DNA from 4 places in the Serratia sp. CoH_122_TC_1 genome. Region 3 is predicted to be linked to each of the others. Evidence: predicted binding sites of a transcription regulator. Region 3 holds the regulator's gene; each other region holds the start of a gene.
The links. The regulator CRP, encoded in region 3, controls carbon source genes, mostly activating them, when cyclic AMP is high. The targets are predictions, from matches to a motif close to ATGTGANNNNNNTCACAT.
Positions count from the first base shown of each region.

Region 1: AC2FC2_RS04940 (YjcB family protein) is a predicted target of CRP. The motif match lies at 6,130-6,147, and genes of this name have one in related genera.
Region 2: AC2FC2_RS05345 (6-phosphofructokinase) is a predicted target of CRP. The motif match lies at 902-919, and genes of this name have one in related genera.
Region 4: msrB (peptide-methionine (R)-S-oxide reductase MsrB) is a predicted target of CRP. The motif match lies at 4,681-4,698, and genes of this name have one in related genera.

Region 1 covers NZ_JBXWLA010000003.1:113,848-121,939, forward strand. The annotation lists gene AC2FC2_RS04915 (alpha/beta hydrolase) at 73-963, shown strand; gene AC2FC2_RS04920 (AcrZ family multidrug efflux pump-associated protein) at 1,058-1,192, opposite strand; gene osmB (osmotically-inducible lipoprotein OsmB) at 1,653-1,865, shown strand; gene AC2FC2_RS04930 (penicillin-binding transpeptidase domain-containing protein) at 2,179-3,897, opposite strand; gene mrdA (penicillin-binding protein 2) at 4,000-5,925, opposite strand; gene AC2FC2_RS04940 (YjcB family protein) at 6,220-6,501, shown strand; gene AC2FC2_RS04945 (ATP-dependent Clp protease proteolytic subunit) at 6,689-7,375, shown strand; gene AC2FC2_RS04950 (oligopeptide/dipeptide ABC transporter ATP-binding protein) at 7,462-8,092, opposite strand, start outside.
Region 2 covers NZ_JBXWLA010000003.1:208,261-216,352, forward strand. The annotation lists gene AC2FC2_RS05340 (DeoR/GlpR family DNA-binding transcription regulator) at 55-810, shown strand; gene AC2FC2_RS05345 (6-phosphofructokinase) at 1,196-2,176, shown strand; gene AC2FC2_RS05350 (PTS sugar transporter subunit IIB) at 2,187-2,501, shown strand; gene AC2FC2_RS05355 (PTS sugar transporter subunit IIC) at 2,494-3,861, shown strand; gene AC2FC2_RS05360 (class II fructose-bisphosphate aldolase) at 3,848-4,690, shown strand; gene AC2FC2_RS05365 (hypothetical protein) at 4,786-5,052, shown strand; gene AC2FC2_RS05370 (PTS sugar transporter subunit IIA) at 5,062-5,499, shown strand; gene AC2FC2_RS05375 (P-loop nucleotide/nucleoside kinase family protein) at 5,496-6,092, shown strand; gene add (adenosine deaminase) at 6,269-7,270, shown strand; gene AC2FC2_RS05385 (bile acid:sodium symporter family protein) at 7,448-8,092, opposite strand, start outside.
Region 3 covers NZ_JBXWLA010000013.1:16,776-24,867, reverse strand. The annotation lists gene argD (bifunctional acetylornithine/succinyldiaminopimelate transaminase) at 1-474, shown strand, start outside; gene AC2FC2_RS17095 (YccS/YhfK family putative transporter) at 559-2,631, opposite strand; gene crp (cAMP-activated global transcriptional regulator CRP) at 2,686-3,318, opposite strand; gene AC2FC2_RS17085 (OsmC family protein) at 3,698-4,105, shown strand; gene AC2FC2_RS17080 (phosphoribulokinase) at 4,144-5,013, opposite strand; gene AC2FC2_RS17075 (YheU family protein) at 5,164-5,397, opposite strand; gene AC2FC2_RS17070 (hydrolase) at 5,394-6,374, opposite strand; gene AC2FC2_RS17065 (LysE family translocator) at 6,493-7,095, shown strand; gene AC2FC2_RS17060 (PhzF family phenazine biosynthesis protein) at 7,106-7,888, shown strand; gene tauA (taurine ABC transporter substrate-binding protein) at 8,013-8,092, shown strand, end outside.
Region 4 covers NZ_JBXWLA010000025.1:43,775-51,866, reverse strand. The annotation lists gene sppA (signal peptide peptidase SppA) at 1-494, shown strand, start outside; gene ansA (asparaginase) at 588-1,604, shown strand; gene pncA (bifunctional nicotinamidase/pyrazinamidase) at 1,628-2,260, shown strand; gene chiD (chitinase ChiD) at 2,489-3,769, shown strand; gene AC2FC2_RS24735 (YeaC family protein) at 3,808-4,080, opposite strand; gene msrB (peptide-methionine (R)-S-oxide reductase MsrB) at 4,144-4,557, opposite strand; gene gapA (glyceraldehyde-3-phosphate dehydrogenase) at 4,906-5,901, shown strand; gene AC2FC2_RS24720 (D-hexose-6-phosphate mutarotase) at 5,980-6,855, shown strand; gene AC2FC2_RS24715 (MipA/OmpV family protein) at 6,971-7,735, opposite strand.

The sequences.
Region 1 (8,092 bases), on a different contig from region 3:
GAAACCCGCATTAAGGCGCAAGCACCAAAACCACTTCAGGCAGATGATGGGGAAACGGCTTAAGGAGTCGTGATGAAAATAGACCTGATGTTTGATGACCTGTCGGCACGCGCCGTGCAATACAATGCGCGCGCTTCGGTCGATGATTTTGACGCCTGTATGACGCAATACGCAGCGCTGGCTACCCAGGCCAAAGCGGAAACGCCAGGGATCTATGACCTCCATTACGGCATGGGTACCGCAGAACGCCTGGATCTGTTCCCGGCAGCCAATCAGCCTGCACCGCTATTGGTGTTTATTCACGGCGGTTATTGGCATTCCCAGCGCAAAGAGGAAGCCTGTTCAATGGCAGCCAGTTTCACGCGCCACGGTGTTGCCGTTGCCACCGTAGAGTACACCTTGCAACCGGAAGCCACGCTGGCTGAAATCGTCCGTGAGGTGCGCAGTGCCATCGCCTGGCTCTATCACCATGCCCATCAATATGGCGTCGATCCTGAGCGCATTTTTGTCAGTGGCAGCTCGGCGGGCGGTCATCTGGCTGGCATGTTGATCGCCGATGACTGGCAGCACCTTTATCAGGTACCGGTCAATGTCATCAAAGGTGCACTGGCGCTGAGTGGCTTGTACGACATTCGTCCGTTATGTGATATCTACGTGAATGACTGGATGCGTCTCACGCCAGAGCAGGCAGCAACGCTCAGCCCACTGTTTATGCTGCCGGAAAAGGCCAATGCGCCGCAGATCCTGCTCGACGTCGGTGCCAAAGAAACGCAGGGGTTTAAAAACCAAACCTTGGCCTATTACACCGCCTGCCGGGAAAAGGGGCTCGACGTCAGGCGGCTGGAAGATCGGCATAGCAATCATTTCACGCTGGTAAACGCACTGGCTAATCCTGACAGTGACATGTTCAAACACGTGATGGCGATGATTATGTCATCTGCGCGAACAAGGCAGACGGCATAACATGGGGGGCGATGGGGTATCTAAAACCTGCGGTTTTGTGACGACGTTGCTTTAAACCTGCATCGGGGGGCATTGCGCCCCCTGAGCATGAAAATCAGTCTCTTTTTTTGCCAATGGCAGAGAAAATATTACACAGCTCACCCAAGCCATAAATCGAGCCGAGCAACACGGCTATCATTACCGGCACCAGGATCACCACGGTTGCCAAACTTTCAATCATTTCTAACATCGCTTTCTCCTGGTTTTTAAGCAGAGGAATACCTTTCCAGAAAGGGGTATTTCCCTGGAATTTCTTAAGGTTATTTTTGCTTGATTTCAATCTGTGACGGAGATCACAACCTTACGTCGCTAATGTAACTTACACAGTTGCATTACCGCAATGCAAAAAAATGCTCTCTCCAGGGGTTTGGGGGGCATTCGCCCGATGGCCTGAAAAGGCATAATAATGATGAGCCTTAGGATTTTTAACGGATTTTAATGACCACCCTGCCCATCCCACTCAACGGCACGCTGATGTTTTAATCGCCAAGTACACCATCAGCAACGGCGAAATAAAAACGCTTTCTCAAAATTAAGAATATTTACCTATTCTATTTTCTTCCGGAAGAATACATTCATCTCAACTTTTACTGGCCGATTAATCAGTACTTTCTTTGTCTGTTAATTAGGCAATTTACCAGGAAGATCTTATGAACCTTAAACGTGCCGCAGGCGTAATGGTTGTTATCATGGCAACGCTGTCCGTAACGGCCTGTGGGAATATGTCTCACCGCGATCGCAACACCGCTATCGGCGCTGGTGTCGGCGCGCTGGGCGGTGCCGTATTGACCGACGGCAGTACGCTGGGAACCTTGGGTGGTGCGGCCTTGGGCGGTATCATCGGTCACCAGACCAGCCGTTAATATTTCCAGGCCGGGCACTTTTTCTTGAAAAGAACCCGGCCTGATCTATTTTAAACATCCATAGAGATTAATGGGTGTATTTTATATTCCGTGAATTTAAACAGATTAACGCACCTATAAATATTTCCGCAAAAACCCTATTCGTACGCTAAAAACACGTCCTATTTAATAACCTCGTCCTGTTTACCGCAACAACACATTTGGCTTTTATCGATGAGATAAGGGAATACTCGTCCGGGGCACCCTATCAATGCAGGTCAATCTACAATCATTGAAAAGCGGCTGGAATCCCCCTCCGCAGAGGGGGTTCACGCTACCCCTTAACCTGGGATACCACGTTCAGCGGTTGCGCGTCAGGCAGGATATTCATATGTTCCAATACCTGGGCCATAATCTTGCCAAACACAGGGCCTGCCACCGAGCCGCCAAAGTGCTTACCGGCCTTCGGATTATTGACCATGACCACCAAGGCGACTTGCGGATCGCTAGCGGGTGCCACACCGGCGGTGTAGTTGATATAGCCCCCGTCATATTTACCGTTAGCCCCCATCTTCTCTGCCGTGCCGGTTTTAATCGCCAACCGGTAACCTGGCACGGCGGCACTGAGCCCACTGCCGCCCGGCAAGGCGTCGCTTTCCATCATGTGCACCACCGTTTTTACCGTATCTTCCGGTAAAATGCGTTGCCCCATAACGGGCGGCGTCACCCGGGTAATCGACAGTGGCCGATAAACGCCATAGGAACCGATAGTGGCGTATTCACGGGCCATCTGCAGCGGTGTTACGCGCAGGCCATAGCCAAAGGAGAAGGTCGCACGTTCAATGTCCGCCCAACGCTCGCGGTGCTGTGGCAAGTAGCCGCTGCTTTCGTTCCCAATGCCCAGATCCGTCGGCAAACCCAGACCAAAGCTCTTGTACACTGCGGGAAGTACGGTGGCTGGCAGGGCTAACGCAATGTGGGACACGGCGATGTCACTGGATTTTTGCAATACACCGGTAATGGTCAGTTTCGACCAGTGCCCCACGTCCTTGATCAAGTGGCCATTCACGCGATAAGGCGTGGTGTCCAGCACGGTATCCGGCTTGATTAAGTGGTGTTCCAGCCCCACCATCACCACCACCGGTTTCACCGTGGAGCCCGGTTCAAAACTGTCGCTACTGCACACGTTGCGGATATCTTTGGCCGGCGTATTGGCATAATTATTCGGGTTGAACGACGGGTAGCTTGCCATCCCCAACACTTCGCCAGTGTTTACTTTCACCAATACCGCACAACCAGAATCAGCCTGGTTAGCCACCACACCGTCGCGAATTTGTGCGTACAACACATATTGGATGAATTTATCGATACTCAGTGTCACGTTCGGTGGCGGTACGGGATCGACGCTTTTGATTACGCCAATCACCGCACCGCTGCCGTCTTTCTGATATACCCGCAGGCCATTTTTGCCCTGTAGCAGGTGGTTAAAGCCGAGCTCAATGCCTTCCAGCCCCTGGTTGTCCTGGCCAACAATACCAATAAGCCCGGCAGCATCCTGGCTCATCGGGTAGAAGCGACTGAAATCCTGCTCTGTGCTCACGCCCGTTAGATGCAATTTGCTGATATAGTTCGCGTTATCGTCTTCTACCTTACGTGCCAGATAGACGAAGCGCTTATGGGCGTTAGTCTGGATCAGCTTCTGCACGTCGCTCAGCGGCATTTTCAGTACATTGGCCATACTTTGCCAACGCTCATTGCTGAGGTCGGTGTTGGTGTCCAGAATATGCTTGGGATCCAGCACAATATCTCGTGATGACACACTCACCGCCAAAGCTTCGCCATTGCGGTCGGTGATCATTCCCCGATTGGTCGGCACCACTTGCGTGCGGATCGACCGCTGGTCCGCCTGATCGGCCAACTGCTGGTGCTCCATCAGCTGCAAATAACCGACCCTGAACGCCAGCAGAAAAAAGCACACCAGTATCCCGCCGCAAATCCAGCCAAAGCGAAGGCTTGAATAATTTTTACCGCTTTTTTTTGTTGAAGGCGCCACTGTTAACCCTGCGTTTTTATTCGGATTATGTAATTATTTCAGTCTAACCTGACGGAAATCTTTAGAAGATTGCAGTTTGTAAGAAAGTAAAAACAAACGCGTTTACTGTTGCACATCCGCGCTATCGTTTAACTCCGGTTTACCTTTCTGGTCCGCGTCAGGCTGCGGTGCGTTAGCCGGGTCAAAAATGTGGTCAAGAATTGCCCGCGCGGTCGGCCCAGCCACTACGCCATCCCCCCCGCCGTTTTCCAGAATCAGCGCCATTGCCACCCGCGGATTCTTATAAGGAGCAAACAAGGTATAGAAAATATGATCACGTAATCGCACCGGGATCATTTTGGCGTTATACGTCTGATTTTCTTTCAAACCGAAGACCTGTGACGTCCCGGACTTGGCGGCTATCTGATACGGAGCGGTATGGAAAAGCTTATAGCCTGTACCGTTCGGCAGATTGGCCATGCCATACATTCCATTACGCACGATGCCCCAATACGGCGATTTGGCATCACCGATCTGCGTGGCCTTTGCCGGCGGCTGGTAGCGGCTTACCTGATTGCCCTGGCGCATGGAGTACAGCAAATGCGGCGTTTTCGCCTTACCGTTATTGATCAGCGTGGTTAATGCCTTCACCATCTGGATCGGCGTGGCGACCCAATACCCTTGGCCGATACCCACCGAAATGGTGTCACCCTGGTACCAGGGCTTTTTATGTACCCGTTGTTTCCATTCACGGCTTGGCAACACGCCACGATACTCCTCGTTAAGGTCGATCCCGGTCGCCTGGCCGTAACCAAACTGGCTCAGCCAACTGTGAATACGGTCAATGCCCATTTCGTACGCCACCTGATAGAAGAAGGTATCGGCAGATTCTTCAATGGCCTTGGTCACATTCAACATGCCGTGGCCGCTCTTTAGCCAATCACGGTAACGGCGTTCGGTGCCTGGCAATGTCCAGGTCGGCGCGCCGAAGAAAGTGGTATTGGGGGTAATCACACCGGCAAACAGCGCCGACGTCGCCATGTAAGGCTTCACGGTGGAGGCCGGTGGATACAGCCCCTGCGTGACGCGGTTAATCAGCGGTAAGTCGGGGTTGGTCAGCAGTGTTTTATAAGCTTTATAGCTGATGCCTTTCACAAAAGGATTGGGATCGTAACTGGGGCTGGAAACCATGGCCAAAATGCCACCATCGCGCGGGTCCTCAACCACCACCGCCGCACGCTGCCCCTTCAATACCGACTCAATGTACTGTTGTAGAGACAGGTCCAGCGTCAGATAGATATTTTTACCGGCCTGTGGCGGTTGTTCCTTCAGCAGGCGTATCACGCGACCATGGTTGTCCACCTCCACTTCTTGATAACCGGTCGTGCCATGCAATTCGGACTCGTAGTAAGCCTCGATGCCCTGCTTACCGATATTGTGGTCGGCGGCATAGTTCTCGCTCAGACCGGCTTTATCCAGCCGCTTTAAATCACCGTCATTGATTTTCGAGACGTAACCCACGACATGGGCTAATTCTGCCCCATAGGGATATTCCCGCTGCTGATAGGTATCAATGGTCACGCCGTCAAAGCGATACTGATTTACCGCAAAACGTGCCACCTCGGTTTCTGTCAGACCCGTTTTCAGCGTCACCGGTTTATAGCGGCCGTTGTGATGCATTTCATCGCGAAAAGCAGTGATATCTTCGGGGGTCAGATCGACAATCGGCGTCAACGCCTGCAAAAGCGCAGCCATATTGTCGATTTTGCTGGGGGTAATCTGGATCTGGTACAGCGTAATGTTGCGCACCAAAGGAATGCCATTGCGGTCGAATATCAGCCCTCGGCTGGGTGCAATTGGCACCATTTTAATGTCGTTTTGGTTGGACCGCGTTTGGTAAAAGGCATGCTGTTTAACCTGCAGACGGTACAGGTTAACAATCAAAATGCCAAAACAGGCGACAACCAACACCATCGCCACGCCAGCACGGCGGATAAACAGCATTTCCTCAGCGGAATGGTCACGGATTTTATCTTTTAATAGTGCCATACGTGGCAAGTTACCTGTCTGACGTCACATTTTCCCAAGATAAATCAGGGCAGTGAAAAGTCGGCAAGCATAGCGTTATTGGCTAACGGTCCCCACGAAAAGGTTGCTAATGAAATGGCATAAATGTTTCAGCATGTTTGAATGTTACCAAATGCCGATTTTCCCCCGTTCAGGGATTGAGCAGTGATTTGCAGCGATGCTACAATGTGACGAAGATCACACTAATTTACCCTTGCCCGCACTGATTTCCCGACGCACCGCCGGGTGCGGCTTTTCCACCAAGGATCATGTTCGATGAGTACCATAGCCACAGGTTTTATTATGATGCGCTGGGAGTTACTGAGCGCTGTTATGATGTTTTTGGCCAGCCAGCTAAATGTCGTGTGCCGTAAGACTAGCCGTAACGGTATGGCATTTATGTTCAGCAGCCTGGGGCTATTCACCACCTGTTGGTTCGTTATGGGCCTGATGGGCATCAGCGTCAGCCAGGAAGGATTTGTGCAATTTTGGTCAAACGCGTGGGATATGTATGTCGACGTGGTGAGCAACACGCCTGTCGACTGGCCCATGCCCTGAAATCGCCCCGGCAGGTAGAGTGCGACGCGCTTTACCTGCCGGGAATATCGGCTCCAGCCTCGATGTTATATTCTTTCCGCGTTGTTCGTAGGGGTAAATAAACGCTAAACCAACCTGATTCATTCCAAAACGGTTCATCGACTCGTTTTACAATAGCGCACCACTTTATTGAATAAGGAATATTCAAATGCATAGAAACACCTTTAAAATAATAACACTTTTCTGCGCCACGGTATTTTCGACGGCCTCTTTTGCGACCGTATCCGTCGTCAAAAAGAGCAATGTAAAAAACAATAACGTTGAATCCGCCAAAATCCTGTATGTCGGCGATGTCACGGAAAAAAGTGTCACCGAACTCATTGCCTCCATCGATGAAATTAACGCCAGCTACCCCGCGTTAAAACACCTGTATTTGTATATCAATAGCGGCGGCGGTGATATGGCCAGCGGTTACATGGCTTATGAAGCGGTCAAGAGCTCGCCAGTCCCCATTACCACGGTTAACTCGGCGTTTGTCGGTTCAGCGGCAACCCTGTTCTATTGTGCCGGTAAAGAAAGACTCTCCATGCCCGCCGCCAGCTTTATGCTGCATCCTGCGGCTGCGTCAAACATCAAGCAAGACTATCTGAAGCCTAACGAAATAGCGCAAATCAAGCAGTTCTCCGACGGTTACAATGCGTTGTTCCGTAACGTATATAAACAATGCACCACGTATAATGATGAAGAAATAAGTAAAATGCTGTTCAATGAAGATGGCCGCCAACTTATTAATCTCGATACTGCATTGGCAAGGAAGATGACGACCGACAAAGCCAATAAGATGGAAACTGTTCCAGTGTCTTATTACATCTTGAATGAAGAAACCAATAACTGATTGCGTTTCACCCTGAGCCACTGTTCAACACCCCTATATTCACAGCGCCCCTGAATTTAAAAAGGGAACGCTGTGAATGTCATGCATCATGCCACCTTGTGGCAACGCACCGCCGATCCCCCTAAATTCACCCGTAAACTTTGTGGCAGTTGGCACCCTTCCCCCGCATACGGGCATCTCTCGCGGAAAAAACAGCCTGGCGGTAATTGGCGGTTGCCCGGCAGTTCGCCCTTACGGTCTTCAATCGCACTGTCACTCAGTGAGCGGCCTGCCCGCGGCACAGAATCCAGCAGCAGCCGCGTATAGGGGTGCTGCGGCTGGCGCAGTACCTGTGCGGTCGGCCCCAGTTCGACGATTTGCCCCAGATACATCACGGCCACCCGGTCACTCATATGCTGGATCACCGAAACGTTGTGCGAAATCAGCACGTACGTCAGATTGCGTTCGCGCTGCAATTCCACCAGTAAATTGAGGATCTGCGCCTGTACCGAAATATCCAACGCAGAGGTCGGTTCATCCAGCACGATGATATCCGGTTGCGAAGACAGCGCACGTGCAATGGAGATGCGCTGGCGCTGGCCACCGGAAAACTCATGCGGCAATCGGTCGATCGCCTCCGGCCGCAGGCCAACCTGCTGTGCCAGCTCCGTTGCCAGTGCTCGCCGCTGTGCCACACTGTTATGCTGCTGCACGTACACCGGCTCAGTGATAATGCGC
Region 2 (8,092 bases), on a different contig from region 3:
ACTTTCGTGTATGATCAAGATATTTCGTGCAGTGCAAATTTAACGGGAAAAACCATGCTCACCAGCCAACGTAAAAAAATCATTCTGGAAAAACTGGCCCAAGACGGACAGGTGCTGGCCAAACAGCTCAGCGAGATGTTTGGGCTATCTGAAGACACGCTACGACGCGATCTGCGTGAATTGGACAGCGAAGGTTTGCTGCAACGGGTACATGGCGGCGCACTGCCTGTTTCCCCGGCCATTGCCCCCTTTGCCGAAAGGAATGGGCAGGAGTCTGCCGCCAAACGGGCCATTGCCAAAGCAGCCGCAGCGATGATATCCCCCGGGCAAGTCGTGATCCTGGATGGCGGCACCACCTCCGCCGAATTGGTGAAGCAACTGCCCCCCACGCTGGAGGCCACCATTGTCACCCACAGTCCCAGCGTGGCCGTTGGCCTGGTCGAACACCCCAAGGTTGAGGTGATACTGATCGGCGGGCGGCTGTACAAACATTCGATCGTCAGCGTGGGAGCCGCGGCCGTGGAGGCGATGTCGCATATCCGCGCTGACATCTACTTTATGGGTGTGACCGGCGTACACCCCACCGCGGGCTTGAGCACCGGCGATCTTGAAGAAGCCTATATAAAACGCGCGTTGGCGGCACGAGCGGCAGAAACCGTCGTGTTGGCTTCTGCGGCTAAACTCAATGCCGCCTCACAATATGCCATTGGCGATATCACGCTGGCGCAAAGCGTTATCGTCGAACGTTCAACCGACGCTGCACTGACAGGTCCGTTGGAACAGGCCGGATTGACGGTGATAAGAGCATGAATAAACGCCACCCTTAAAGGACTTAATAAATACGTGGTTATTCAGGCTCGCCACGTATTTATTCGCGTTATTCTCTGCGCGTCGGATAAAAATGCGAGAGTTATCACATTTCATTAAACTTATTTTTTGCTGCATCGTCGTTGATGATGAAATAAACCGCTTTAGAGAAAAACAAACATAACGCATTGATTCTTAATTAATAGTAATCACGCACTCGCTAAAAGCGCCAAATACAAATGAGACCTCCCTCTCAAAACCATCCCCCTCACTCTACCTGTCAAGCCTAATGACAAAAATATTTGTGATTGTTTTGTGATATCCATTGCAAATTTTACCGATGCCAAAAATGACAATGAGTTCCACAGAACAGGCTGGGGACGGATATATGAAAATTGGTGTAGTAATAAGCGGCGGCGATGTGACAGGTATCAATAGTTTTATTTTTCAGGTCGCAAGGCTAGCGCAGGCCGATATTATTCTGTTTGACGGCGGCATACCCGGATTATTGGCCAACCAGCATCATCCTATTGCCCAGCGTGACTTGGTTGACTTCTCGATTTCATCGATGCCAATAATGTCTTCCGGCCGTACGGCCAAGAAATTGGCTGCTGACGAATATGAAACCATTCATAAGCAGCTTAAGGCTTTGCACATAGACGTGCTTATTATGGCCGGTGGCGATGGATCGCTGCAGTTTTTGAATACACTCAGCGAGTTTGGCGTTAACTGTTTCGGCGTAGGGATGACTATCGACAATGACGTTTTCGGCAGTCATTACAGCATTGGTTTTTCTACTGCCTGCGAACAGGTGATAAAAGAAGTCGCCAAACTGAGGAACACCGGGCGTGCCCTGCCTGGGCGGGTGTTTATGATAGAGCTGCTGGGCGGTTATTGCGGGGAATTGACACTGCAATCGGCGATCAAGTCCAATGCGGACTTTGCCCTTATCCCGGAATGCCAATATGCCTTAAATCAGCTGGCAGAAAAAATAACTCAGCGGTTGGAACAGCAAAACAGCGTCATTATTTTGTGTTCCGAGGGTTATACCAAAGAATACTCACCCGGTTTTCAAGGCGCCATCGATACCATGATTAAGCAGCTGGAACCCAAGATTGGTGTGCGCATTCGTAAAACTATTATGGGCTACGGTCTGCGCAATGGAGACCCGACCGGTGAAGAAATTTACCAGGGCACTATTATGGCCAGTGAAGTGGTCAGGTGCATTAATTCAGGCATGAAGAACAAGGCAATCATTATTAATGCCAGCAATCAACCCATTCCCATTGATCTAATCAGTATGCAAAAACGTTTGGTTGATACAGAAGGACACCATTACAAACTCGCCAGGCAATTAAATATAATCTGAGGAGATACCCATGCTTAAAATACTGTGCGTATGTGGCTGTGGCCTCGGCTCCAGCTTTGCCATCGAAATGAGCGCAAGAGCGGTGCTGAAAAAATTAGAGATTGAGGCGGATATTGATCACACCACTATCTCCGAGGCCAGTGCCTTTAAATCAGATATTATTCTTACCCAAAAAACCTTCGCCGATATTTTAAATGCCGATGCCAGCGAAGAAGAAAAGAAACGCGTTATTATTCTGCACCGGCTCACCGATAAGGCAGAAATTGAGCAAAAGATTGTGGCCTTCCTGAAAGAACGCGACATGAAGGAAGCCCACCATGAATAGCCTGATTGACTTTATCGTCAAAGACTTATTGGGCCAGGCGTCTATCTTGGTGGCCTTTATCGCCATGCTGGGGCTATTGCTGCAGAAGAAGTCCGTCGGCAAAGTGGCCGAAGGCACCTTCAAAACCCTGCTGGGCTTCCTGATCATGATGGCAGGCATCAACATTATTGTCGGCGCTCTGACCTATTTGAACAGCATCTTCACTCAGGGTTTCGGCATGACCGGCTATATCACCGACGTCGCCGCCATCGCCGGCCTGGCCAACCGCGAGTTGGGCTCAGAGGTCGCGTTAACCCTGATGGTGATTTTCGCGGTGAATATCATCATTGCGCGCATTACCCCGTTCAAATACATCTTTCTGACCGGACAAGCATTGCTGTGGATGGCCACCATTGGTGCGGTAATCGGCTACAAGGCCGGGCTCACCGGCTTGCCGCTGGTTTTGACCGGCGGCATATTTGGTGGCGTGATGGCCGTGTTGATGCCTGCGCTGGCCCAGCCGGTGGTACGCAAAATCACCGGTTCAGACGACGTGGCGTTGGGGCATTTTTGCACCATCGGCTACCTGGTACAGGCCGCCGTCGCTAAGGTGGTCGGTAAGGGCTCCCGCTCGACCGAGGATTTGGAGCTGCCCGATAACTTCAAATTCCTGCAGGACACCTACCTGTCGATGGCAGTGGTGATGATCCCGATGTATCTGATCCCGGCGCTGGCTGCCGGTCCGCAGTATATCGCTCAGTATGCCGGCGGCATGAACTACTTGATGTATTCCTTTATGCAGGCCATCCAGTTTGTCGCCGGCGTATTTATCCTCTACAGCGGCGTACGCCTGCTGCTCAATGAGCTGGTACCCGCCTTCCGGGGCATCGCCCTACGGGTTGTGCCGGATGCCAAACCGGCGCTGGACTGCCCGGTGTTGTTCCCCTACGCACCCAATGCGGTGATCGTCGGCTTTCTGGCCACCACCCTTGGCTCAATCATCGGCATGATCGTTTTCCCGATGTTCGGCCTGGCGATGATCCTCCCAGGCCTGCTGACCAACTTCTTCGCCGGCGGCACCGCAGGCATCTTCGGCAATGCGCTGGGGGGGCGTCGTGGCGCCATGATTGGTGGCGTGGTTCACGGTCTGTTTATCACCTTCCTGCCGGCCATTCTGGTACCGATGCTGGAAAGTTATGGCTTTGTCGGCGTGACCTTCAGCGACTCCGACGTCATCAGCAGTGGGCTGGTGATGGGACATGCTTTCCAGGGCAATTGGTTGTTCATCGCCCTGTTCATCGTCTTCGTCACGCTGATTGCGTGGTTTGTTAACGGTAAATCAACCAAGCACCATGAGGAAAAAGTCCATGAAACTCTATAATTTCAACGAGCTGTTGTCCGTGGCCAAAGCCCGTGATTTTAAGGCGATAGGTTCATTTAATCTCCACTGCCTGGAGATGTTACCGGCCTTTTTCAAAGCGGCCAAAAACATGCACAGCCCGTTGATGATCCAGATTTCGACCGGTACCGCCGAGTATTTAGGCTATAAATTGCTGGTTGATTCAGTATGCTCACTGGCTCAAAGCGAGGATGTTCCCACCTGTCTGCATTTGGATCACTGCTCTGACATTGCCTCCATCGAGACGGCGATTGACGCCGGTTTCAGTTCGGTAATGTATGACGGTTCGCACCTGGAAATGGATGAGAATATCGCCAATACCCGTCGCGTGATCGACATTGCACGTCAGCGCAACGTGTCGGTGGAGGCCGAGTTGGGTGCCATCGGCGGCTCTGAAGACGGCAAAGCCGTGGCAGAAGAAGACATTTGTTTTACCACGGTGGAGGATGCCAAACGCTTTGTTGATGAAACCGGGGTCGATATGCTGGCGGTGTCGGTAGGTACCGTTCACGGGCTCTATACCGGCAAAGCACATATTCAGCATCAGCGTCTGGCGGAAATCACCGCGGCCACCGGTACCCCTCTGGTATTGCACGGTGGCACCGGCGTCAGCGATGAAGATATGCGGCGCGCGGTGGCCGGGGGCATAGAGAAAGTTAATGTGGGTACCGAGATGAACGTGCAATGGGTCGATCGATGCAAACACACATTCGAAAAAGGCAAGGTCAATGACAGCGTGCGCAAATTCCTGATCCCCGCCAATAATGCCGTTACCCAGGTATTAACGGAAAAGATCGGTCTGTTTAAATAATCACTGCCCCGCTTTCTTTTTTATAAAACCCACAACCCTGGTGCCCCGGCGCCCGTCGGGGCTGGAAAATTTATGCCTAATTTCTGGAGATGGTTATGTTTAATTTTATGAAAAGCCGGCGGGATAAAGAACCTAATCCCCATCAACAAGATAATGAAGCCAATGAAATATCAGCCGAAATTGACGCATTGGAGCGGCGACTGGCAACAACACCGGCGGACAGCGAAATTCATAAGACGTTAATGCTGACCTATAATCGCGCGTTAAAGATTTATGCCAAAAATAAAAACCATCGCCAACATATCGATGCTGTTTTTATTAAAATGGATGAGCTCCGCAATATTATCAGGAAGTCTCTCTGAGGGAACATGATGACGATTAAACAACTGTTGATAGAGGCCGGTGCGATACAGGTCGGTGTGCAGGAAACCGACTGGAAAAAGGTCATAGCGTTGGCGGCACGCCCCTTGATCGATAACGGCTATATCCACGCATCCTATTATCAGGCGGTGATCAGCAATACGCTGGCCCATGGTGCGTATTACGTGTTCGACGAAGGCATTGCCATTCCTCATGCGCGGCCAGAGTGCGGCGTGATAAAGAATTGTTTCAGCATGGTGTTGCTCGAGCAACCTATCACCTTCCAGGACAGTGAGGAGGCCGACATCGTCATCTTGTTCGGCGCGACCGACAGTAACAGCCATATCGAAGAAGGCCTGCGCGCAATCGTGGACTTGCTGGATAACAAGCAGCGTCTCGACCAGCTACGCGCCGCAAAACTTTGGCAAGACGTGGTGGAGATATTATGACTTCGACAACAGTGACCGGCGGTAAAACCGTTATTTTGGTCAATGGGGTTCCGGCTTCAGGGAAAAGCACCCTTGCCCACGCGTTGGCACAGCATTTTACTTTGCCTTATCTCTCCCTCGACGGTATCAAAGAGCCTTTTATGGCACGGTTGGGTGACGTTGACCGCGAGCTTAACCGGCAACTGGGTTACGCCGCTTATCAGGCCATCTGGTCGATGGTGGCGCAGGCGCCACTGCGCTGCATCTATGTTATTGATGCCTGGTTCGGCTTTCAGCCCAGAGAACAGCTGAACCAGTACCTGCGCGAGGCGGGCGTGGCCCAGGTATTGGAGGTGTGGAACCAAATATCCGGTGAATTGGCAGCCGAACGCTATGCAGCACGTGCCGGGCAGCGCCCTAAAGGCCACCCTGGAGTGGAATACCTGCCCGAACTGCGTGCGCTGGCCGATCGCGCCATGCCGTTGGCCCTGGGACCGGTGCTCCGTATTGATCAGGCGCAGCCGTTGGATATCAGTCGGGTTAAGCATTGGTTGGCACAGCATGGCATCGGCGAGCATCATGATGAACGCCTCTCAGCATTGAAGGTGGGCTGAGATCTGTTACCTCTATCAACGCGGGGGCTTTTTCTTCAACCTCAGCGCAGAAAAATGGCAATCACTCTCATTAATGTGATTGCCGTCACTTTTTTATGCAACGATATGGAAATTTTCATCAATTTGTTTTTATACTGATCTGCACTTTACCTACAACAAAATAACGAGTGCACATCATGATTGACTCCCGCTTACCGCTGACCGACATCCACCGTCACCTTGACGGTAACATCCGCGCGCAAACCATTCTCGACCTGGGGCGTCAATTTAACCTTGCTCTGCCCGCCAACGAACTTGACGCACTGCGCCCACACGTGCAAATCACCCATGCAGAACCGGATCTGATCAGCTTTTTGCAAAAGCTGGACTGGGGCGTAGCGGTCTTGGGCGATGTAGACGCCTGTCGTCGCGTCGCTTACGAAAACGTTGAAGATGCAGCAAATGCCGGCCTGCACTATGCCGAACTGCGCTTTTCGCCGTATTACATGGCGATGAAGCACCAGTTGCCCGTGGCTGGCGTAGTCGAGGCCGTCATTGATGGCATTCGTTCAGGAACACGAGATTTTGGCATTGATGTGCGTCTGATCGGCATCATGAGCCGCACCTTTGGCGAAGCCGCCTGCTTGCAAGAGTTGGACGGTTTATTGGCACATCGCGACGGCATCACAGCGCTGGATCTGGCCGGTGACGAGCTGGGTTTCCCTGGCAGTCTGTTCCTCAATCACTTCAACCGCGCCCGTGATGCGGGTCTACGCATCACCGTGCACGCAGGCGAAGCCGCCGGCCCGGAAAGCATCTGGCAGGCGATCCGTGAGCTGGGTGCCGAGCGTATCGGCCACGGGGTAAAAGCGATTGAAGATCCGGCGTTGATGGACTTCCTGGCGGAACACGGCATTGGGATCGAATCCTGCCTGACGTCCAACATTCAGACCAGCACCGTGCCTTCTCTGGCGCAACATCCGCTGGCCAAATTCTTGCGTCACGGCGTCATGGCGTCGATCAATACCGACGATCCGGCGGTTCAGGGCATCGAAATTGAACACGAGTACCTTGTGGCGGCGCCACAAGCGGGCCTGACCCCGGCTGAAATCCGTACCGCCCAGGAAAACGGCCTGAAAATGGCGTTCCTCAGCGAGCAGGAAAAACAAGCGCTGCGCGATAAAGTCCGGGCTGATTGAATTGAGCAATGGGCGCTATTTCGCGCCCATTGTGGCTGCTGATAAACCCGCTTAAGGGCTAAACCGGTAGGGGTCGAACATGTTCGACCCGATTTAACCCATTGATTATACAAATGGGCGCAGCATGCAGCGCCCCTTCAATGAAACAACGGAGTATTTTACCCACGTCCTCATTTTTTATTTCGCCGTCAACACGTCCGCCCGCTGCTTGGCGGTTTTGCGCGCATAGCGCTGCGCTAACACGGCGCACACCATCAATTGCACCTGATGGAAAATCATCAGCGGCAACACCATTGCCCCCACTGCCGCCGCCGGGAACAACACGTTGGCCATCGGGATGCCGTTTGCCAGGCTCTTTTTCGAACCGCAGAACACAATAGTGATCTCGTCAGCCGTACTGAAGCCTAACCAGCGCGCAGCATAGGTATTGATAACCAACACCACCGTCAGCAGCACCAATGACATCGCCAAGATGGTCAACAGTGACCAGCCGTCGATCTTGTGCCAAATGCCTTCCACCACCGCTGCGCTAAAGGCGGTATATACCACCAACAGAATCGATGAACGGTCAGTGAGATTGATGAGTTTACGGTGACGATCGACCCATTTGCCGATCAACGGTCTTGCCAGATGCCCCACCACAAACGGCACCATCAATTGCAAAATGATGGAACCAATGGCGTGCAACACGTCAGTATCCCCCCCTTGCGTATGCATCAGCGCCCCCACCAGCAACGGCGAGAGAAAAACGCCAAGAATACTGGATGCCGAAGCGCTGCATACTGCCGCAGCCACGTTTCCACCCGCTGCCGAGGTAAAAGC
Region 3 (8,092 bases):
ATTCTTACCACAGCCAAAGCTCTCGGTGGTGGTTTCCCGGTCAGCGCCATGTTGACCACCGAAGACATTGCGTCGGTAATGCAGGTAGGCACTCATGGCACCACCTACGGTGGCAACCCGCTAGCCTGTGCCGTGGCAGAAGCCGCACTGGACGTGATCAATACGCCAGAGGTGCTGAGCGGCATTGAACTGCGCCATGGTTTGTACGTGCAGGCGTTAAAGAAGGTGGGCGAGCAGTACGGTATCTTCAGCGACATTCGTGGCATGGGCCTGCTGATTGGTGCTGAGCTGACACCGCAATATCAGGGTAAAGCGCGTGACTTCCTGACCGCTGCCGCTGCACGTGGGCTGATGATTCTTAACGCCGGGCCAAATGTGATCCGCTTTGCTCCTTCGCTGGTGGTGGAGACTCAGGATATTGACGAGGGTATGGCACTGTTTGAGTTGGCCGTGCAGGATGTGATTAACGCTTAATGCGTTGCATGGATGACGGGGCGCGCCCCTCCCACAAAACAACAGAGCACTATGTCATCAACCTAAGGGCGCCCTACGGCGCCCTTATTGATCGCGTAATTTACGCTTCAGCCAGATGCCGTGGTGCGGACGCTGGCGCCAGGCCAGTGACGAAATGGTGTGCATCACGCTCAGGTGCGACAGAATGCGCCGCAGGTGGCGTTCCATCTCGGTAATCGGCATCTCTGGGTGGAGATCCGGCGGCTGCATGATGGCGTTGCTGCTCGGCCCGTCGTATTCCAGGCGCTGCTGACAGCTTTGCAGCGCGATTTCACAGGTTTGCAGATACTCCTCCGCCAGCTTTGGCGTCAGCATATAGTGTTCACGCGCCAGAATGGTCATTGCATTAAGATGCTCAACAATAAACTGGCTGTGTGTCACCCACAGGCGCATATCCGCCAGATAGCTCGATTCAAACCCCGGCTCCTGCATTGCCTGATTAAGCGAGGTGAAAAGCGCATTGTGTGACTGATTGACCTGCATGCGGGCATAGGCCAGCGCACTGGGATCGGGCTCTTGCTCTTCCAACAGTAAACGCAATGCCTGTTGATCGTTCTCCAGCGCTTGGTGAGCGTTCTTACGCAGCAAACCGCTTTGCCACTGTGGCCATAACCAGATGGTGCTGCCAAACACCAGCACACAACCGATCAAGGTATCGATCAGGCGTGGAACCAGAAAATGGGTACCGTTTAGCGCCAGTAATTGCAAGGTGTAGACCGCCGTTACCGTAAAACCAATCACTGCCAACCCGTAGTTTTTACGCGAGACCAAGTAGGCCAGCAGGGTGATCACCAGCATTACGCTCAGCGTTTCAGCCTCAGGCAACTGCAGTTGCAGCAGGCCGGCGGCGAGTACGAGCCCAACCAGGGTGCCAAGCGCACGGTGCTGGATACGTACCCGGGTGGCGTTGTAGCCATTCTGGCTCACCAGCATGATGGTCAACAGTATCCAGTAAGGCTTCGGTAAGTTGAAAATCATCCCGAGGCTACTGCCGGCAGCGAGTGTGACACCCAGGCGTGCCGCATTGCGCAGGGCGTTGGATTTAAATGACAGGTAACTAACTAGCGCAGGCCAGAACGGCAAACGGTTTTGATTGGCCATCAGATCGCGTCGGTAAAGCGGGTGTTGGGTGCGTAACAGACGAGCAATACGGCTGAAATGGTAGTAACAGAACTGCCCAACGGGGTTATCCGGGTGCTGCGCTGCCACTTTCTCTAGCGCCGCCAGTTCATTGTCCATATTGAAACGCTGAGAATGCTGGTGATAGAGAATATCGTGTGCCACCGTGCGCAGCCGGCCGGCAATCACCTGTGCATTGCGGCGGATGATGGCTTCGGCCTGGCTTTGCTCCACCAGTTTTTGCACTTCTTCCGGCAGATGTAGACTGACGGTAATGTGTTCCTGCAGATCCAGTGCGACCTGAAAAGTACGCTGTAGGCGCTTTTGTTCGAGGTTACTGGCGTGCGGTAGAAAGTTAAGCTGCTGATACAGCAGGGTGATCAGATCCATCACTTTTTGCTGGCGTATCAACAGTGGCGGTAATGCGGTCTGTGGATCGGTATGCTGGGTCAGCAGCGAATATTTGGCCTCAAAGTAGTCCGCCAGTTCCAAATAGAGCTGATTGAGCGATTCGCGCATCGGTTGTTCTTTCCACAGCGTGAACCAAAACCAGGTAAACAGCCCGTACCAGGCGGTACCCACGACGTATAGCAGCGGTGCGTGCCAAAGCGGAACTGTACCGGCCATACTGAGGGAGAAAATGGCGGCAACCAGCGAGGCGGGCAACAGGCGGGCATGTAACGGACTTATTTCACCGCTGACGCCGAGAAGCAGTGCCAGGCCAAGCATCAACACCGGCAACGGCAAGTGCCAAAGCAATGCTTGCTGTAATAGCAGGCTGCTGAGTGCAAATAGAGAGCCACCGACGATCAGACGTTTGAAGAAGCGTTTGTGAGGGGTGTCTAGCCCGGCAATATTGCAGCAGGCAGGAACCAGGGAAAATAATAGGCCGTATTGCAGTTGGCCGCTCAACAGGCCGAGTAACACTGGCAGGCACAGCACCAGCGTTTGCCGCAGTGCATAGTTGACTTCCGGGTGGTAAATCAGTCTGCGCCACATGATGACTTGGGGCATAAAAAAACGGCGCGAATCATCGCGCCGTTTTTTCAGTGATTAACGCGTGCCGTAAACGACAATGGTTTTGCCGTGGGCGGAGATCAGGTTTTGATCTTCAAGCATTTTCAGAATACGGCCAACGGTTTCACGTGAACAACCGACGATTTGGCCAATTTCCTGACGAGTAATTTTAATCTGCATACCATCAGGATGGGTCATGGCATCAGGTTGTTTCGCCAGGTTCAGCAGTGTTTGCGCGATACGGCCTGTAACGTCCAGGAAGGCGAGGTTACCCACTTTCTCAGATGTTATCTGCAGACGGTTTGCCATCTGGGCTGACAGGCGCATCAGGATGTCCGGGTTGACCTGAATTAACTGGCGGAATTTCTTGTAGGAAATTTCAGCCACTTCACAGGCGGTCTTCGCCCTAACCCAGGCGCTACGCTCCTGACCTTCTTCAAATAATCCAAGCTCGCCGATGAAATCCCCCTGGTTAAGGTAGGATAAAATCATCTCTTTACCTTCTTCATCCTTAATCAGCACCGCGACGGAGCCTTTGACGATGTAGTAAAGCGTTTCGGCTTTTTCACCTTGGTGAATCAGCGTACTTTTGGATGGATATTTGTGGATATGGCAATGAGACAGGAACCATTCGAGAGTAGGGTCTGTTTGCGGTTTGCCGAGAACCATTCGCTGTTATCCTCTGTTGTTATCGCTGCCTTGTGTCACAGGGGTCAGAGTTCCCTGTAAAACCTGTTGTCGCCGTTGTTTTAATGGTGGCTATCAGCAGATTTTGAGGCGTGTCATAAATATACGCTGTCGCTCTAGCATATTAACTTGCCGGGAGAGCTGCAAGCTACATTCTGTTAACATACCGGTAAAGGAGCCTTTCCCTGGGAGTTTCCCTGAAATCAGTGTCCCGGAAAGATTTATTGCGGCTCTGTTTGTAGCACAGAGTGAGGCGGGTGTCTTGTGTTGTCTCGCTTCAGCATGATTAGCATCAGGTTCCGTTGCCAGTTTCTATGCGAAAGCGTACCCTGATTTTAAGAAATTAACCGGAGTGACCAGTATGCAGGCAAGAGTTAAGTGGGTGGAAGGGTTAACGTTTCTGGGTGAATCCGCGTCTGGCCATCAGGTGTTGATGGACGGCAATGCGGGCGACAAAGCGCCCAGCCCGATGGAAATGGTGCTGATGTCGGTAGGGGGCTGTAGTGCTATCGATGTGGTGTCGATCCTGCAAAAAGGGCGTAATGATGTGCGTGATTGCGAGGTCAAGCTGACTTCTGAACGACGTGAAGAAGCACCGCGGCTGTTCACCCATATCAACCTGCACTTTATCGTGAGCGGTAAAGATCTGAGCGACAAAATCGTTGAGCGGGCGGTGAACCTCTCGGCGGAGAAATACTGCTCGGTGTCATTGATGCTGAGTAAGGCCGCAAGCGTGACTCACAGCTTTGAAATCCGCGACGTGGCCTAATGGCGAAAAGGCGCGGCTGACTGCCGCGCTCTACCCACTTATTCGATTTTTTTGCCTTCCAGCAGACGCTGCACCAAGGGTGCCATGATCAGCTCCATCGCCAGCCCCATTTTGCCGCCCGGCACCACAAGCGTATTGATGTGTGAGATAAAGGATCCCTGCAGCATCGCCAGTAAATAAGGGAAGTCGATTTGATCCAGGCCGCGGAAGTGAATCACCACAAAGCTCTCGTCCAGCGAAGGGATCGCCTTGGCGGCAAACGGATTCGACGTGTCGACCGTGGGTACCCGCTGGAAGTTGATATGGGTGCGTGAGAACTGCGGCGTAATGTAGTTGATGTAATCCTCCATCGAACGTACCACCGAGTCCATCACCGCTTCACGGGAGTGGCCGCGTTCACCGGTATCGCGGATCAGCTTCTGAATCCATTCCAGATTCACGATAGGCACCACGCCAACCAGCAGGTCGACATGTTTGGCCACGTCGTTGTGTTCGGTCACTACGCCGCCGTGTAGCCCTTCATAGAACAGCACGTCAGTCGGTGCCGGTAAAGGCTCCCAAGGTGTAAAGGTACCGGGAACCTGGTTATAAGGCACCGCTTCATCGTAGGTATGCAGATACTTGCGTGAACGGCCGGTACCGTTCTTGCCGTAGTCGAGAAAGCTTTGTTGCAGCAGGCCGAAGTCGTTGGCTTCGGGGCCGAAATAACTGATATGACGGCCGAGATCGCGTGCTTTACGGATAGCTGCATCCATTTCCGGTCGGGTATAGCGGTGGAAACTGTCGCCTTCCAGCTCTGCGGCGCGGATATTCAGCTGCTGAAAGATTTTACGGAACGCCACGCTGGTCGTGGTAGTGCCGGCTCCGCTAGAACCGGTCACTGCGATAACGGGATGTTTGGCGGACATAGTGGTGCTCACTCCGTGTTAAATGCGCAGGCGTCAGTTATGGTTATTGGTCTGTTTGACGCCCTTTCGCCAAGGGCAAAATTCCGCGCGTTGGTTTGCAATAGCCCATTGTTACCTGATTTTTTCCGTCAGTCATAGAACCGAGCAAGACTAAATTTCTTCTTGCCCGGCACGGAACTGCCCTCGCGGCATGATGTTGATGGTTTCATGCAGTTCTGACCACACCAGCAATACTTCGCCATTTTTCAGCTGACGGCGCACATCTTCCACTTTTTGCTCCAGCGAGCGCTCGTGCTCACCGTAGTCCGTCCCTTCTCGCAGCACAAAGGACTCGATCAGGCTATTAAGGGTCTCAGTTTCCAGTTCTTTCCAGGGGATAATCACGAGGTTGTTTCCAGATAAGGGGCAAGCCAGGATGGAATACGGTATTCCAGCCACATATGGGGTTTGTTCAACGTGCCGCCGACAAAGCCGACGTGGCCGCCAAACTCGGTCAACTGGTATTCGATATTGTGTGGCAGTGTGGCCACGTCGGGGATCACCTCGGCGGTCATAAAGGGATCGTCTTTGGCATGGATGATCAGCAGCGGTGTTTGGATCGCCGGCAGCAGCGGTAAGGCACTGCAACGACGGTAATAGTCAGTGGCGTCGTTGAAACCATGGATGCGTGACGTAATGGCATCGTCAAAGTCACGGATGCGGCGCAACGCATTAAGCTGCGTCAGCTTAAGCGGCAGGGTGTCTGGGTAGTGCAATAATTTACGGGTGGCATTCTGTTTCAATTGCCCGAGCAAGTATCGCTGGTAAACCCGTGAGAAGCCTTGGTCCATTCGCCATGAACAAGGTTCCAACATCAGCGGCGCAGATACCACGACGGCAGCGTGCAGCAAACTCTTGTTTCCTTGCTGGGACAGATAGCAGGCCAACATGTTGCCGCCGAGCGAGACGCCCACCGCGGCGGTTGGTACTTCTCCGTAGGTGGTTCGTAGCCACTGCAGGAAGAAGCGTGCATCCTCCGTTTCGCCGGAATGATAAATACGTGATTTACGGTTGGGGACGCCGCTACAGCCGCGAAAATGCATCACCACGCCGAGCCACCCTTTTTCGCGCCAGGCGCTGAGCTGACCGTGGGCATAGGGGCTATAGAAACTCCCTTCCAGCCCGTGAAACAGGACCACGCGTGGCTTGTGGCTGGCCAGGGCGGGATCTTCGCTCCAGGCAAGATCGACAAAATCACCGTCGGGCAATTCCAGCCTTTGCCAGTGCGGTTTTAGCTGCACGCGGCGGCGCACCAACCGTGGCAACAGTGTCTGTAAATGTGGATTACTGGCCCCGGTCAAAGGGCGAAAGGATTCATGCATAACGTGAATAAAAATCTTTTTGGCGGCTATTGTGAGATTAATAGTGCGCTGTTAGCTTCACTACCTGAGTTAACAATAATACTGCAAAAAATCCCCCTGGGTGAGGAGCACCCACCTCATGGAACCGAGTTTATTTCTTTCGATGTTAGGCTTCTTGTGGGTTGCTGCGATCACGCCTGGCCCAAACAATATGTTACTGACAACTTCCGGCACCAACTTTGGTTTTATGCGCTCACTGCTGCTGATGATTGGCATCATGTTGGGCATGCAAAGTATTTTGCTGCTGGTGGCGTTCGGCGTGGGTAGCCTGATACTGGTTTACCCCGCATTGCACCTGGTGCTGAAAATTCTCGGCAGCCTGTACCTGCTGTGGCTGGCGTGGAAAGTGGCGACGGCAGCCTATGAAAAACTGGAAACCGATGTGGCGCCACCCAAACCGATACGTCTGTACCAGGGCTGGCTGTTGCAGTTCCTTAACCCCAAGGCCTGGTTGATGGCATTGGGGGCGGTGGCAAGCTTCAGCCTGGCGGGCGATAAATATAATACGTCGATTCTGGCAATCTCGCTGGGCATTTTGGTGGTGAATATCGTCGCCGGGGTGATTTGGCTGGGATTTGGTACGGTGATTGGCCGCCTGTTGCGCAGCAAAAAGGCCTGGATCATCTTTAATGTTTCTATGGGGCTGCTGACGGCGGCCTGTGTGTTACTCATCTGGCATTAAGGAATTGCAGATGGCAGAAAATTACTTCCACGTGGCGGCTTTTACCGGCGAAGGGTTCCGTGGCAACCCTGCCGGCGTCTGCCTGCTGAAGCATCCATTGTCGGCCGCAGAGATGCAGGCTATCGCCAATGAACTGAGTCTGCCGGAGACCAGTTTTGTCTGGGACGATGGCGATATGTCGGCTATTCGCTGGTTTACACCTCAGCGCGAGGTCGATCTGTGTGGCCATGGCACGTTAGCGGCGGCGCACGTGATGTTCAGTGCGGTAAACCCGGCATTGCAAGATATTCGGTTCCGCTCGGCAAGCGGCGACCTGTACGTTAAGCGTGATGTCGAGGATGGTGAACGTTTGATTTTGGACTTCCCGTCTCGGCCACCGCAGAAGATCGAAGAGCCTGCCGAGTTGGCGGCGCTATTGGGGATCCCTGTGCAGGAAGTGTGGCAGGCCAATGCGCTGCTGGTGGTGCTGGAAAATGAAGCGCAGGTACGGGCAGTACACCCCGATGTCCCGGCATTAATTGCCCTGACCGGCCGTGCGGTGATCGTCAGTGCTCCGGGTGAAACGGTAGACTTTGTCTCCCGCTATTTCACCCTCGACGGCGGCGAAGACCCGGTAACCGGCTCAGCACACTGCACGTTGATGCCGTATTGGACCGCTCGTCTGGGGCGTCATCAACTGCGCGCACGCCAGGTTTCGGTGCGCGGTGGTGAATTGTTCTGCGAACTGAAGGGGGATCGCACCTTGATTGGTGGTTACGCCCGGGTTTTCCTGCGTGGGGAGCTGTTGGCGTGATGATGATTTCCTGTAATTCATATTCTCTAGGGTAATAACGAAGTTTTTTTTATTCTTTTATAGCTCGTCACCGCTCAGATAAAACTGTCAGCAACTGAACAGACTTTTATCATTGGAGCGGACCATGGCGAGCAAACTCTTTTCATTACGCAGCGCGGCACTTCTGGTGTTGTCACTCAGTACGGCCAGCGCCTACGCAGTGGA
Region 4 (8,092 bases), on a different contig from region 3:
TGGCAACCTCCCCGCTGGCCGATCTGGCCGTCACCAAGGCGCTGCCGCCTGAGTTCTCGCAGATGATGCAATTGAACATCGAAAAAGGTTATCAAAACTTTATCGATCTGGTCGCCAAGTCCCGCAAAATGACACCGCAGCAGGTTGATCAGATTGCTCAGGGTCACGTGTGGCTGGGCAGCGATGCCAAGGCCAATGGCCTGGTCGATCAGTTGGGCGACTTCGACGACGCAGTGAAGAAAGCCGCCGAGTTGGCGCAATTGAAACAGTGGCAGCTTAACTGGTTTGTTGATACCCCAAGCCTGACCGATATGGTCCTCAGCCAGTTTGGTGTGTCTATTCACGCCATGCTGCCGGCGGCTATCCAGTCAATGCTACCCGCCCCGCTGGCGTCAGTCGCCATGGCGGTCAAAGAACAACCAGGTTTGTTCAATAATCTGAACGATCCGCAAAATCGCTATGCTATCTGTTTGACCTGCGGAGAAGTCCGCTAACAAATTAATCCTCAGCCCGGCACCCGCTGGGCTTTTTTTCTGCGCTTATCCCCCTATAATTCAGCCCATCTAATTTCTGTTAAAACCAAGACTATGCAAAAGAAATCGATTTACGTCGCCTACACCGGTGGCACCATCGGCATGCAACGTTCTGAACATGGCTACATCCCGGTTTCCGGCCACCTACAGCGCCAACTGGCCCTGATGCCAGAATTCCACCGGCCTGAAATGCCGGACTTCACCATTCATGAATACGCGCCGCTGATAGACTCCTCCGATATGACGCCTGAAGACTGGCAGCATATCGCCGATGACATCAAAATGAATTACGACCGTTATGATGGCTTCGTCATCCTGCACGGCACCGACACCATGGCCTTCACCGCATCGGCCCTGTCGTTCATGTTGGAAAACCTGGCCAAGCCGGTGATTGTGACCGGCTCCCAAATCCCGCTGGCGGAACTGCGTTCAGATGGCCAAACCAATCTTTTGAACGCGCTTTATCTGGCGGCTAACCACCCGGTAAATGAAGTCAGCTTGTTCTTCAACAACAAGCTCTTTCGGGGCAACCGCACGACCAAAGCACATGCAGACGGTTTCGATGCCTTTGCCTCGCCCAACCTGCCGCCATTATTGGAAGCCGGTATCCATATTCGTCGCCAAAACGGCATCGATAGCCCGGCCTGCAACGGTGACCTCAAAGTACACGACATCACACCCCAGCCGATCGGCGTAGTGACGATTTACCCAGGGATTTCCGGCGCCGTAGTGCGCAACTTCCTGCTGCAACCGGTGAAGGCATTGATACTTCGCTCTTACGGCGTGGGTAACGCACCACAAAAAGCAGAGTTGGTTGATGAGCTGCGCGATGCGTCTGAACGCGGCATCGTGGTAGTGAATCTGACGCAGTGCATCTCCGGGCGGGTAAACATGGAAGGTTATGCCACCGGTAATGCCTTGGCCCATGCCGGGGTCATCAGTGGATTCGACATGACCGTTGAGGCCGCCTTGACCAAACTGCATTATCTGCTGAGCCAACCACTAACACCGGAACAAATCCGCAGCCAGATGCAGCAGGATCTGCGTGGTGAGCTGAGCATTAGTGGTTAACCATTCCGCACCACGGAGTAGAAATGAAAACAGCCCTGTTGCTTATTGATTTGCAAAACGACTTTTGTCCCGGTGGCGCACTGGCGGTGACAGAAGGCGATGCCGTGCTCGCGGTCGCCAATCAGGCCATGACGGCCTGTAGCGCACGCGGTGAGCCGGTAGTCGCCAGCCAGGATTGGCACCCCGCCAATCATCGTAGCTTCGCGGTCAACGCCAATGCAGAGGTGGGAACCCTGGGTGAGCTTGACGGTTTACCTCAGGTCTGGTGGCCGGTGCACTGCGTGCAGCAAAGCCAGGGTGCCGAGTTTCACCCACAGCTAGAGCAACAGCGCATCAACGCCGTGTTCCGTAAAGGCCAAAGTACAGATATCGACAGCTACAGTGCTTTTTTCGACAACGGCCACCGTTCACACACTGAACTGGACGCGTGGTTGAAAGCACAGAATGTCACTCACCTTGCCATCATGGGATTAGCAACTGACTACTGTGTGAAATTTAGCGTACTGGATGCATTAGCGCTGGGGTATCAAACATCGGTAATTATCGACGGTTGCCGCGGTGTCAATTTGCAGCCAGACGACAGCCAGAAAGCCCTTCAGGCCATGCAACAGGCTGGCGCTCAAATCGTGACACTGTCACAGTTTATTGCACAATGATATAAACGGGCGTGAAACACGCCCATCTCCACTCCGCTAGAAACCTCGACACCGCTCACATTCCAACCATTCTCATGTGATTACATCTTGTTCGTATCCAGCGCATTTGCTGTTATGACCACTGATGCATTGCATCAATGAGTTATACGCATCCGGGGCCCTTTGAGCCCGGCTTTATGTTACCGCCTCAGGCGGTTTCGGTCGGCCTTGTCGACCAAAGGAGATTACATGGCTTTAACCCGTAAACTGCTGCCTTTACTGGTAGCGGTACAGCTTGGTATGGCTGGAACCAGCATGGCTCACGCGGCCTCTTATCTGTCCGTTGGTTATTTCAACGGTGGGGGTGACGTTACCGCCGGCCCTGGCGGCGATATCAATAAGCTGGACGTCACACAAATCACCCACCTCAATTACTCTTTCGGCCTGATCTATAACGACGAGAAGCAGGAAACCCATCCGGCACTAAAAGACCCTGCTCGTCTGCACCAAATTTATCTGTCACCCAAGGTGATGGCCGATCTGCAATTGCTGCCCGTTCTGCGTAAGCAAAACCCTGAACTGAAAGTGCTGCTGTCCGTTGGTGGCTGGGGCGCTCGCGGGTTCTCCGGTGCCGCAGCAACACCTGAAAGCCGCGCCGTTTTTATCCGTTCGGTGCAACAGGTCATTAAACAGTACCAACTGGACGGCATCGATCTCGACTGGGAATACCCGGTTAACGGTGCCTGGGGACTGGTCGAAAGCCAGCCGGCGGATCGCGCTAATTTTACCCTGTTGTTAGGGGAGCTGCGTAAGGCGCTGGATAACGGCAAATTGCTGACCATCGCCGTCGGCGCCAATGTGAAAAGCCCACAGGAGTGGGTCGATGTTAAGGGCATTGCACCCTATCTCGACTATATCAACCTGATGACCTATGACATGGCGTACGGCACTCAATACTTCAACGCCAACCTGTATGATTCCAAACAGTGGCCAACCGTCGCGGCTGCCGATCGTTACAGCGCCAATTTTGTCGTGGATAACTATTTGGCAGCAGGGTTGAAGCCCGCGCAATTAAACCTGGGGATTGGTTTCTATGGCCGGGTGCCAAAACGGGCGACCGAACCGGGTATAGATTGGGACAAACCAGACGCAGCTAAAAACCCTGTCACCCAGCCCTATTTCACTGCACGTGAAACTGCCGTGTTCAAATCCATGGGATTGGACCTCACCAAGGACAGTTACTTTAAATACAACGATATCGTCAGCAAACTGTTAAACGATCCGCAGCGGCGCTTCACCGCCCATTGGGACAGCGACGCTCAGGTACCTTATCTGACGATGAAATCTGCCGAAGGCAAGCCGCTGTTTGCCATTTCGTATGAGAACCCACGCTCGGTTGAGCTCAAAGCGGACTACATCAAAAGCAAAGGACTCGGTGGCGCCATGTTCTGGGAATACGGCGCGGATGACAATAACCGGTTGGCGCATCAATTGGCGGAATCACTGGGGATTAACAACGGGAAACGCTAAATCAACGGGGCGATGGCAGCATCGCCCCGTCGTCAGATTCACTGTGGTTTTAACTTCACCAGCGGTTCAGCAATGAACTGCTGTTTCAGTTCTTGCTTACTCTTCATCACTATCTGGCCATCAGTGCCGATGCTCATATGCTGAGGATCCGTATTGTGCAATGACTGCCACAGCATCACCGCCTGCAGGCTATTTTCTTTTTGTTCCGGGGTCAACGCGACGCCATCCGGCCATTTACCTAACTCAACAGCCAATACCAGGCGTTGATAGATTTCCGGCGTCATGGCGGCAATCAGGTCTTTCACGTCCATCAGAGCATTTCCTCACTCGTGGAAGAATAATTAGCTGAATCGATTTTTCTAACGGAATAATCGTTAGCCTGCCGTTTTTTCGCCGTTCTCGCCGTCAGTAAAGCTCAGCGACGCGGAATTAACGCAAAAACGCTCGCCGGTCGGTTGCGGGCCATCCGGGAAAACATGCCCTAAATGTGCGTCGCAGTGACCACAGCGAATTTCAACACGGTGCATATTGTGCGTATTATCATCAAGATAACGAATAGCATCGTCAGATACTGGCTCATAGAAGCTTGGCCAGCCACAACCGGAGTCATACTTGCTGTCGGAGTAGAACAGCGGTTGGTTACAGCACAGACAATGGTACACGCCCTCGCGTTTGTTGTGCAGTAATTTACCGGAATACGGAGCCTCGGTACCACGCTCTTGCGTCACATAACGTTGGATTTCATTCAGTTCCGTGCCCGGATGGTCAGGGGTTGTCTCTTTAGCCATTTGTGCGATTCTCTGAATGTGGATAATGTCAACGAAAACAATGAGTAATAATAACAAAAAATTAACAACACTGCAGCGATTTTTGGCCTAAACTGTAGGCCATAAAGGCCATGTCACGGCAATATGTGATGCCGATCACACATCTTAAACGGACTGACTTTATACTTGGCGGTTTGACCCCATATAACGGATGAGGCCGAACGCAAACGGAATGTGCAATAAGCACTCAAACCAACGTCTCAGGTTTGATTTGCAGCAAGAATTGACACGATTCCGCTTGACGCTTGGTAAGGTTTTTGTAATTTTACAAGCAACCTTTTATTCACTAACAAATAGCTGGTGGAATATATGACTATCAAAGTAGGTATCAACGGTTTTGGCCGTATCGGTCGCATTGTTTTTCGTGCTGCTCAAGAACGTTCTGACATCGAAATCGTTGCAATCAACGACCTGTTAGACGCAGAGTACATGGCTTACATGCTGAAATATGACTCTACTCACGGCCGCTTCAACGGCACTGTAGAAGTTAAAGACGGCCACCTGGTTGTTAACGGCAAAACCATCCGTTGTACCTCAGAAAGAGATCCGGCTAACCTGAAGTGGAACGAAGTCAACGTTGACGTCGTTGCTGAAGCAACTGGCCTGTTCCTGACTGACGAAACTGCACGTAAACACATCGCTGCAGGCGCTAAGAAAGTTGTTCTGACTGGCCCATCCAAAGACGACACCCCAATGTTCGTTATGGGTGTGAACCACAAATCCTATGCAGGTCAGGAAATCGTTTCTAACGCTTCTTGTACCACCAACTGCCTGGCACCACTGGCTAAAGTTATCAACGACAAGTTCGGCATCGTTGAAGCGCTGATGACCACTGTGCATGCAACTACCGCAACTCAGAAAACTGTTGATGGCCCGTCTCACAAAGACTGGCGCGGCGGCCGCGGCGCATCCCAGAACATCATCCCTTCTTCTACCGGTGCAGCTAAAGCTGTAGGTAAAGTTATCCCAGAACTGAACGGCAAACTGACCGGTATGGCGTTCCGCGTTCCAACTCCGAACGTGTCTGTGGTTGACCTGACTGCTCGTCTGGCAAAACCAGCGTCTTACAAAGAAATCTGTGCTGCTATCAAAGCGGCTTCTGAAGGCGAGCTGAAAGGCGTTCTGGGTTACACCGAAGACGAAGTAGTTTCTACCGATTTCAACGGTGAAACTCTGACTTCCGTATTCGATGCCAAAGCCGGTATCGCACTGAGCGACACCTTCGTGAAACTGGTTTCTTGGTACGACAACGAAACTGGCTATTCCAACAAGGTTCTGGATCTGATCGCTCACATCTCCAAATAATGGATTGATGTTAAGTGATGATGAGGGCGACATTTGTGTCGCCCTTTTTTGTTTCTACGGCGAACAAAAGGCAATCTGATGAACGAAAAGATTTTCACCCTACCCGTTACCGAACAAATTTCACCTTACATCAGCCAACGTCAACTCGACGAACTGCCTGTGGTGGTCGTTTCCCACCCCAAAGTACGCGCAGCAATCTCGTTGCAAGGCGCACATCTGTTGGCCTGGCAACCTAGCGGTGAAAAACCGGCTATTTGGCTGAGCAACAACACGCCGTTTAAAAAAGGCAATGCCATCCGCGGTGGCGTGCCTATTTGCTGGCCCTGGTTTGGCCCGGTGGCAAAACCCTCACACGGCTTCGCCCGCAATCAGCCGTGGAGCCTGACGGCGCATGACGAAGACGAGAACGGCGTCATACTGACATTCACGCTGAAAGACAATGAGCAAACTCGTAGCCTGTGGCCTCATGCCTTTACGCTGATTGCTCGCTTTAAGCTGGGTGAAGAATGCGAGATAGAACTGGAGTCACATGGTGACTATCAGGCAACCGCTGCGCTGCACACGTATTTCCAGATCGGTGATATTGCACAAGTTAACGTTGCCGGTCTCGGTGAGACTTATATCGATAAGGTCGCTGGCGGTTCAGAAGCACGCCAGGTGGGCGATGTGACCTTCGTGGGGCAAACTGACCGGGTTTACACCAAGCCAGATGCATACAGTCTGATTAAGGACGCATCGCTGCGGCGCACCATTGAGGTTCATCATCACCATATGAGTGATGTGATTGCCTGGAATCCAGGGGTGGAATTGTCTTGCAGCATGGCAGATATGCCAAACGACGGTTATAAAACCATGGTTTGCGTGGAAACAGGTCGCGTCAGCAAGCCTCTGGTGGCCGCAGGTGAACAACCGGCACGTTTGGCTGTGACCTTCCGCATCCGTAGCAACGCGTAGTCTTTCTTAGTGCGGTCAATAAGACCGCCTTCCGTTACTGCACCAAGAATGTGCAAAAGGGGCGTAAACGCCCCTTTTTGATGCACATGTTGCACGCTATTTGTGCGCAGCTGGATTAGAAGCTGTATTTCACGCCTGTCATCAACAGCCCGGTGTAAGATTTATCCACCATTGGGCTATCTTTCACTTCGTCAGACAGTTTGACATAGCGACCGACAAAGAAGGCATCCCAATCCTTGTTGATCTTGTAGTTAGCGCTCAGCTCAACATAAGGTGCCCAGCTATCGCTCGGCGTGTAGCTGTCAAGACCACTGCGGCGAGACTCGTCTTCACTCACGCCAAAGTAGTATTTGTTCTGGTTTTTGCTGCTCCACATCACACCCACTCCGGGTACCAAGGTAAAGGCGTCCAGATCAAATTTGTACAGATAGGCCAGATCACCGACGATACCATTGCTGTAATTCAGCGTATCACCTGTCAACGTCGTCCGCAGGATGCCCCACTCGGCAAAATGCGAATAAGCCAGGCCGGCCATCAGCGTGCCGCGACGTTTGTTCAACTGCTTCATGCGATCGTCGTCGCTGTCACCTGGGCGGTAACCCAACGGCGAGTAGTAGCCCATCAGGCTCAGTTGATTTTCCTGATCTTTCCACAGGTAATAACCGGCAGTCAGCGTCCGGAAGTAGAAGTCGTCACCTTCATAATTAATAACGGGTACCGGGTACACGCGGTCCTGATAACCACGATACGGGTCCGGACTAACCAGTGCGGAAGCACCGAGTGACCAAGTTCCTGCCTGAACACTTTGCGCACAAACCATTGCGGAAGCGATAATTGCTAGCGTTTTGAGTTGAAAAATCTTCACTGGTTCTTTTTCCATAAATAACAGAGTTAATTGCGGACATAGTTTATGTGAAAAATTCGTTACGCGCTGAATCTTTACAATGGAAAACGACTAAGATCGAATAACTTAGAACAGAAATATGAATTAATCATGGCAGAACAGTGACGTTTTTTGCCGCAGGCCGCGCCAGACAAGGCATTTGATACGCCTGTAATAACTGAGTCATTGATATGACTTAAAAAAAGCTTTTTATGACGCAGGAAATTTTCCGGTATGCAAACTAAGCTTAAATCAGAAGGTGAATGAATCCTGAGCCAGTGGCAATACAGCGCAACTCGCGATTATAAGCGCACCAAGTTGGCATACGGGTTGCTGTACTCAGGGATAACTTCT